Indioceanicola profundi: one gene and its partner. The main gene of each other region encodes a partner of the protein of the gene in region 2 in a complex. Links are inferred from orthologs where the notes say so. Each region holds a gene or a part of one and is shown on either strand. Other genes may lie near its edges.

Region 1 (3,683 bases), 900 kb from region 2 along the record:
GGCCAGGATGCCCACCACCAGCGGGTCCTGAAGCTGGAAGCCCCAACCGATCTGCGCCCCGCCGGCCCGCAGCGCGATCAGCGCGCCGGCCACGGCGGCGAAGCAGACCAACACGCCGGCCGTATAGGCCAGACCGTGCGTCCTGGCGTGCGCGGCATCATGCCGGATCAGCGCCAGCGCCTTCATGCTCAGGACCGGGAACACGCAGGGCATCAGGTTCAGCAGCGCTCCGCCCAGCATGGCCAGCAGAAGGGCGCCCAGCAGCCCGGTTGCCGCGGTATCCATGGCCGCCTGCGTCATCGCAGGCTCCCCGCCGCCCGACGCACCGCCGGTGGCGCCGCCCGCGGGAGAGGCCGCCGCGGCCGCATCCTTCCGGACGGGGGCGCTGATGGCCAGGGCCTGCCGTACCGGCTGCCCCCCATCCAGATTCTCGGTCAGCACCAGCACGCCCGTTACCGTCTCCGGCATCTCCGTGCCGGGCAGGGCGGGCATGGTGAGGCGCAGCCCATCGGGGCCGGCCTCGAAGCTCTGTTCCCCATTGGCGGGGGTGACGGCCCAGTGCTCGGGGAAGAAGAAGGCGCTCTCCACCCGCCCGCTGCCAAGGTCCGGCAGTTCCAGGCGCAACTCATGCGCGTCCGGTCCGGCCGTGAAATTGGCTTGCACCGGGCTCGGCACGGGCAGGCTGGCGCGGGCTTCCGCGAATAGGGCGGCAGCCTCCGGCGAGGGCTGCGCCGGCTCCGCCGCGACCGGCACGTCCAGGGTCAGCACCGCGGATTCGGGGATGCAGATATCCTCGCAGACCAGCCAGTCGGCATTGGCGGTCAGGGTCACCGTCTCGCCCGGCACGGCCGTTTCCGGCACGGTGACGGGGACCAGCAGATGCACCTCGTCCTTGTAGCCGAAATTCACCAGCGGCCCGATGGGGAAGCGCTCCGGCGCCGGCCAGACGATGTCGCCGGCCTGCCAGCCCTCCGGCAGTTCCCAATTGATGCTGGTGGCAATGCCGCTGTCGCCGGGATTGATCCAGTAGGTATGCCAGCCGGACCGGATGCGCTGGGTCTTGGCGATCCACAGGGTCTGGCCCGGAACGGCCGCCCCTTCCGCCGTCAGCTCCGCCTCCACATTCTCCGTCCGCACGGGATTGGCGGCCAGCGCCGTCGTGGCGGTGGCGATCAGGGCTCCGGCAAGTATAAGGCCGGCCCGGCGGCGTGCGGTGAGGTCCAGCATGGCGGATTCGGGTCCTTGAAGCGTCCTCGGCAGGGCTGAATGTAGGGTCGCCAGGGCTCCGCCGCCACCAGGGCGCGCAGCCTTGTGACATTGTATCGCTTTCCGGCGCTCTTGGCACGCATGCACGGAGTTGAAGGCAGCCTCCCGGACGGGTACGGTCCAAACCCCGCCAGCCGGTACGATATCCAATGCCTGTAGCCCCGGACCCCGATCCGGGCGGAGTTCGAAGGAAGATTTCCATGGCCACCCACCGCACCAAGGTCCTGATCATCGGCGCCGGCCCGGCCGGCTACACCGCCGCCATCTATGCCGCCCGCGCCAATATGCAGCCCACGCTGGTCCAGGGCATGCAGCCCGGTGGTCAGTTGATGATCACCACGGAGGTGGAGAACTATCCCGGCTTCGCGGAGGCGGTGCAGGGCCCCTGGCTGATGGAGCAGATGGCCCGGCAGGCGGAGCATGTCGGCACCAAGATGATCTTCGACCTGATCACCGACGTGGATTTCTCAAAGCGGCCCTTCGTCTGCAAGGCGGACAGCGGGGATGAGTACGTGGCCGACGCCGTCATCATCGCCACCGGCGCCCAGGCCCGCTGGCTGGGCATTCCGGGCGAGCAGCATTTCCAGGGCGCCGGCGTCTCCGCCTGCGCCACCTGCGACGGCTTCTTCTTCCGCGGCAAGGAGGTGGCGATCGTCGGCGGCGGCAACTCCGCGATGGAGGAGGCGCTGTACCTCACCCACCATGCCAGCAAGGTGACGATGATCCACCGCCGCGACAGCTTCCGCGGCGAGAAGATCCTTCAGGACCGGGTGCTGAACAACCCGAAGATCGAGGTGGTCTGGAACCACATGGTGGACGAGATCCTGGGCGAGGGCGGGGAGAGCTTCGAGAATCCGAAGCGCGTGACCGGCGTGCGCCTGAAGCACAGCCAGACCGGTGAGACGCAGGAGCTGAAGCTGGACGGCGTCTTCGTCGCCATCGGCCACGACCCGGCCACCAAGGTCTTCAAGGGCCATGTGCAGATGGATGATGAGGGCTACATCATGACCAAGCCCGACAGCACCAAGACCAGCGTGCCCGGCGTGTTCGCCGCCGGCGACGTGAAGGACAAGGTCTTCCGTCAGGCCGTCACCGCAGCTGGCATGGGCTGCATGGCGGCACTCGAGGTGGAGAAGTGGCTCGCCACCATCGAGGCCGGCCCGGAGGCCGCCTTCGCCGAGGCCTCCCGCCCGGACATGATCGGGGCGTGGTAACGGGCCTGTAATCGGGTAGGGGGCGCTCCTGGTTCCGCGGACGGCCGACGCCTGGAATGGCGTCGGTTTCGGGGCAAAGTCAGGTGCGCCTCCTTTTGCATGTTCCCTGCATCCGGGGTGGTTGCCAAGGAACCACACCTCCGGCCATCATTATGGTCGTTTGCCGCAGCCTGCCCACTACCCGTAGCGTCCAGGCAAAACTCAGTATATCATCCATGCGCCGGGTGCATCCTGCACCCGGCCAAGCATGCACGGCTGGAGTCCGCCGGCCGGGCCATTCCTAGGGATAGGACATGGATTGGGATAAGCTGCGCGTGTTCCACGCGGTGGCCGAAGCCGGCAGCTTCACGCACGCCGGTGAAACTCTGAACCTCAGCCAGTCGGCGGTCAGCCGGCAGATCAGCGCGTTGGAGGAAAGCCTCCATGTGCCGCTGTTCCACCGCCATGCGCGCGGCCTGATCCTGACCGAACAGGGCGAACTGCTGTACCGTACCGCGCGCGAGGTGTTCGCCAAGCTCTCGATGACGGAGGCAATGCTCTCCGAATCGAAGGAGCATCCGAAGGGGCCGCTGAAGGTGACCACTACCGTCGCCTTCGGTTCCACCTGGCTGACGCCGCGGGTGCGTGAGTTCCTCGGCCTTTATCCCGACGTGCAGCTTACTTTGCTGCTGGACGACAATGAACTCGACCTGTCGATGCGTGAGGCGGATATCGCCATCCGCATGACCGCGCCGCGCCAGCCGGACCTGATCCAGCGGCACCTGATGACCGTGCGCGTCCACCTCTACGCCCATAAATCCTATATCGAGAAGCGGGGCATGCCGCAGACCCTGGCAGACCTCGACTCGCACGACATCATCGCCTATCCGAACGATACCAAAGCGCCGGTGCCGAACATCAACTGGCTGCTGCATGTGGGTGAGCCGCCAGGGGGCGAGCGGCGCACGACCCTTCGTGTGAACAGCCTCTATGCCATTTCCCGTGCGGTGCAGAGCGGTCTTGGCATTGGTTCGCTGCCGGACTATGTCGTGGAAGGGCTGACGGACGTGGTCCGCATCCTTCCCGACGTCAACGGCCCCCGCATCGACGCCTACTTCGTCTATGCCGAGGAACTGCGCCATTCCAAGCGCATTGCCGTGTTCCGCGATTTTCTGATCAAGAAAGTGGCGGAAACCTTCCCGAACGGTGCCGGAGCCTGAGGGC
Region 2 (3,620 bases):
ATCTTCAGGAACTTGCCGTCCGGTAGCCGGGCGCTTTCCGCCGCCAGCCGGGACCATTCGTCGGCGTTGCCGTCCCCTCCCGACATCAGGCCGCTCCCGCTTTCAGCGATTCCATGCGCATCACCGCCGGCATGTCCAGCGCGCCGGTCCGCCAGTCCTCGTTCACCCGTACCCAGCGGCGCTGGATGCGGGCCAGGGCGTCCATGTCGAAGCTTTCGGTGCTCATGGCGATCTCCTCCTTCGGGATCACCGGCACCAGGCGGGAGATGTCGGCCACCATGCTCTGCTGCGCCTCGCCCGGCGCATCGCGCACGCTTTCCCACATGGCCAGGATGAAGTCCCAGCCGTCCAGCAGCCAGGAGATGCGGCCCACATGGGCCAGGATGGCGGTGCGGAAGCGCTGTTCCCCATGGATGATCTGTTTGGCGTCGGCGCAGACCTTGTCCATCTGGACCATCCGCATCTTCACCAGTTCCAGCGTGTGCCGCCCCACCTCGGCGACGAACCGCGCCAGATCGGATGCGTCCGACAGGTCCAGATTGGCCCAGCGGTCCAGCTCCGCGCAGAACTCGTCCAGCCGGGTGGCGAGCGCCCGCAGCCGGCCCGGTTCCGGGCAGTAGGGCAGTCCCACCGGGGCCACCACCGCCCCCAGCCGTTCCACCACTGCGGACAGCATCTCCGGCTGGACCTTGACGATCTGGGCCACCTTGCCCAGCGCCTGGCGCGCCATCCGCCTGGATTCGTCCACATTCATGCCGGGGCGCAGCAGGTCCGCCGCCCCCATGCCGACCAGCTTCAGCAGCTCCGTCACCAGGATGAACTGGGTCAGGACCAGATACTGCCCGTCCCTGTCCAGCGCCTTGGCGGCGGCCAGGGCGGCATCCGGCCCGGCCACGCCGGACGCCTGAACCTCCAGCGAGGCGTGGCGGATCGACTCCGGCGAATGCACCTCCAGCTTGGAGATGGCATCGAACAGCAGCCGGTCGTGCAGGGTCACCGTCATCATGGACGGCACCGTCTTCCAGGGCATCACATAGACGCCCTTGCCGCCGGTGAAGTTGGGCAGCAGGAACTCGAACTGCTCGTTCCGGTCCAGCCGCAGGCGCGCCTGGGCCAGCAGGGGCGTGGTGAAGGGAACCGCCACCCCCCGCTCGGCGAAGGTGGAGGGGATGAACTCCTCCGCGACGCCGACGCTCTGGCGACCGATCCGCTTTGTCTCATCCATGCTGTGACTGCCCGCCGCCATCGGCGCATCCTGTTGGAAAATCGCACCTTCTCAATTTTATATAAATTGTGCAGATGCGCCAGTGGCTGCCGGTGACATCGTGCGGGGCGGACCGCGGCAAACCGCCCCTGGTACGGCGGCCGGCTGTTGAACCCCGTCCGGCGCAGCCCTGCCGTGCCGGGGGCTGTGCCTTGACCCGCTGCGGGGGGTGCTCCTACATTCTGTGGCGACAAGCCGCCGTGGCTTCTGTGCCACCGGTATACCAAACCTGGGGTCAGCCGGGCCAAACCCGGGATCCCCAACGTGGGAACATCACCATGAGCACCACCAAGGTGACCGACTCCAGCTTCGAAGCCGACGTTCTGAAGGCCGAGGGTCCGGTCCTGATCGACTTCTGGGCGGAATGGTGCGGCCCCTGTAAGATGATCGGCCCGGCGCTGGAGGAAATCTCCGAGGAGCTGGCCGGCAAGGTGACCGTCGCTAAGATCAATATCGACGAGAATCCGATGGTCCCGGGCAAGTACGGCGTCCGCGGCATCCCGACCCTGATGCTGTTCAAGGGCGGTCAGGTCGCCGCCACGAAGGTCGGCGCCCTGCCGAAGCAGCAGCTCAAGAGCTGGATCGAGCAGTCGCTCTGATCGGCCGGCAAAGGGTCAAGGCAAAGGGGCTCCGGACGATCCGGGGCCCCTTTTCCTTTGGGCGGCGCTAAAGCCCTCTCAGGCCGCCATGCGCGCCCACGACCTCCCCGGTCACCCAGGCGGAGCCGGGGCCGGACAGCCAGGCCACGACGGCGGCGATATCCGCCGGCTCCCCGATGCGGCCCAGCGCGGTGCGCTCCATGACCTGGGCGGCGCGGCTCATGTCGCCGGACTTGAAACGGTCGGTGGCGGTCACGCCGGGCGCGACAGCGTTGACGGTGATGCCCAGCGGCCCCAACTCCTGCGCCAGCACGCCGGTCATGGCATGCACCGCCCCCTTGCTGGCGGCGTAAAGGGCGCGCAGCCCCACCGGCATGTCCACGATCACGCTGCCCACCAGCACGATGCGCCCGCCGGCCGTCATGTGCCGCGCCGCCTCCCGCGCCAGCAGCAGCGGCGCGCCGGCGTTCACGGCCAGCACCCTGGATATCTCTGCGGGCACCAGCTCCCGCACCGGGCCGAAGCCGCCGGTTCCGGCGTTGCAGACCAGGATGTCGGGCGTACCCATGCGGGCCATGGTTTCGGCGTACAGCCGGACGGCCCCGCCCTCCTCGGCCAGCTCCACCAGATCGGCCTGGAAAATTTCCGCCCGCACGCCATGGGCGCGGCAGGCCGCGGCCACACTTTCCGCTTCCGCCGCCGCCTGACCGTAATGAATGGCGACATCGGCGCCGTCGCGCGCCAGCCGCTCCGCAATGGCGGCGCCGATCCCGCGTGAGGCGCCAGTGACCAGCGCCAGCTTGCCGTTCAGAAGCTTTTCCATGCACAGTTCCGCAGCAAGGCCAGACCCCATCGAGCCCGGAACGGATAGCACGAGACATGAAGCTGTATACCTATTTCCGCTCCTCCGCCGCCTACCGGGTGCGGATCGCGCTGAACCTCAAGGGCCTTGGCTACGAGGCGGTGCCGGTGCATCTGCTGAAGGACGGGGGGGAGCATCTGCGGCCCGAATACCGGGCCATCAACCCGCTGGGGCTGGTGCCCTCGCTGGAGGATGCCGGCAACCTGCTGACCCAGTCGCTGGCCATCGTGGAGTATCTGGAGGAGACCCGGCCGGAACCGGCCCTGCTGCCGAAGGACGCGCTGGCGCGTGCCAGGGTGCGGGCCTTCGCCCACGGCATCGCCTGCGACATCCACCCGATCAACAATCTGCGCATCCTGAAATATCTGCGCGGCCCCCTGCACCAGGGGGAGGACCAGGTGCAGCGCTGGATCAGGACCTGGGTGGAAACCGGCATGAACGCGCTGGAGCGTATGGTGGACCGGCCGGGCCGCATCCCGCAGGAGGGCGGGCGGTTCTGCTTCGGCGACACGCCCGGCATGGCGGACCTCTGCCTGATTCCGCAGATGTTCAACGCCCGGCGTTTCGAGTGCGACCTCTCCGGCTGCCCCACCCTGGTCGCCATCGACGCCCACTGCCGCACCCTGCCGGCCTTCGCCGATGCAGCGCCGGAGAATCAGCCGGATGCCGCATAGGTCGTGCTGACAATAAACGTAGGTCGGTCACGCGCAGCGTGGCCGAAACCCTTCGCCTGTCCGGTCCATTTGACGCTGTTCTCCCTGTGGAGGGGGGGGCGGGGAATTGGCAAGGATGACGGGATGGCGCGCCGGACCGGCGGAGCCAGTCCTGGATCACCAGCCCGCACCGGCGGATGAGGTGCTCTCCCTCATCCTATCCATCCCATTCATCCTTGCCT

The links.
Region 1: the proteins of trxA (region 2) and trxB are in contact, whole or in part, in a crystal structure (PDB 1F6M), measured with the Escherichia coli proteins. The link is inferred for Indioceanicola profundi from one-to-one orthologs.

The regions. Positions count from the first base shown.
Region 1 is NZ_CP030126.1:2,275,587-2,279,269, reverse strand. The notes cover bases 512-3,473. They hold trxB (thioredoxin-disulfide reductase), read left to right. Parts: upstream 512-1,466; coding sequence 1,467-2,480; downstream 2,481-3,473. Other genes in these bases: DOL89_RS10855 (LysR family transcriptional regulator), read left to right, coding at 2,774-3,473; DOL89_RS10865 (protein-disulfide reductase DsbD family protein), read right to left, coding at 512-1,227. Also shown: more of DOL89_RS10865, read right to left, coding at 1-511; more of DOL89_RS10855, read left to right, coding at 3,474-3,679.
Region 2 is NZ_CP030126.1:3,173,616-3,177,235, forward strand. The notes cover bases 504-3,202. They hold trxA (thioredoxin TrxA), read left to right. Parts: upstream 504-1,542; coding sequence 1,543-1,863; downstream 1,864-3,202. Other genes in these bases: DOL89_RS15180 (hypothetical protein), read right to left, coding at 504-1,225; DOL89_RS15190 (SDR family NAD(P)-dependent oxidoreductase), read right to left, coding at 1,931-2,686; maiA (maleylacetoacetate isomerase), read left to right, coding at 2,743-3,202. In the rest of the region: DOL89_RS15175 (hypothetical protein), read right to left, coding at 1-86; more of DOL89_RS15180, read right to left, coding at 86-503; more of maiA, read left to right, coding at 3,203-3,399. UniProt on the Escherichia coli protein: Participates in various redox reactions through the reversible oxidation of its active center dithiol to a disulfide and catalyzes dithiol-disulfide exchange reactions.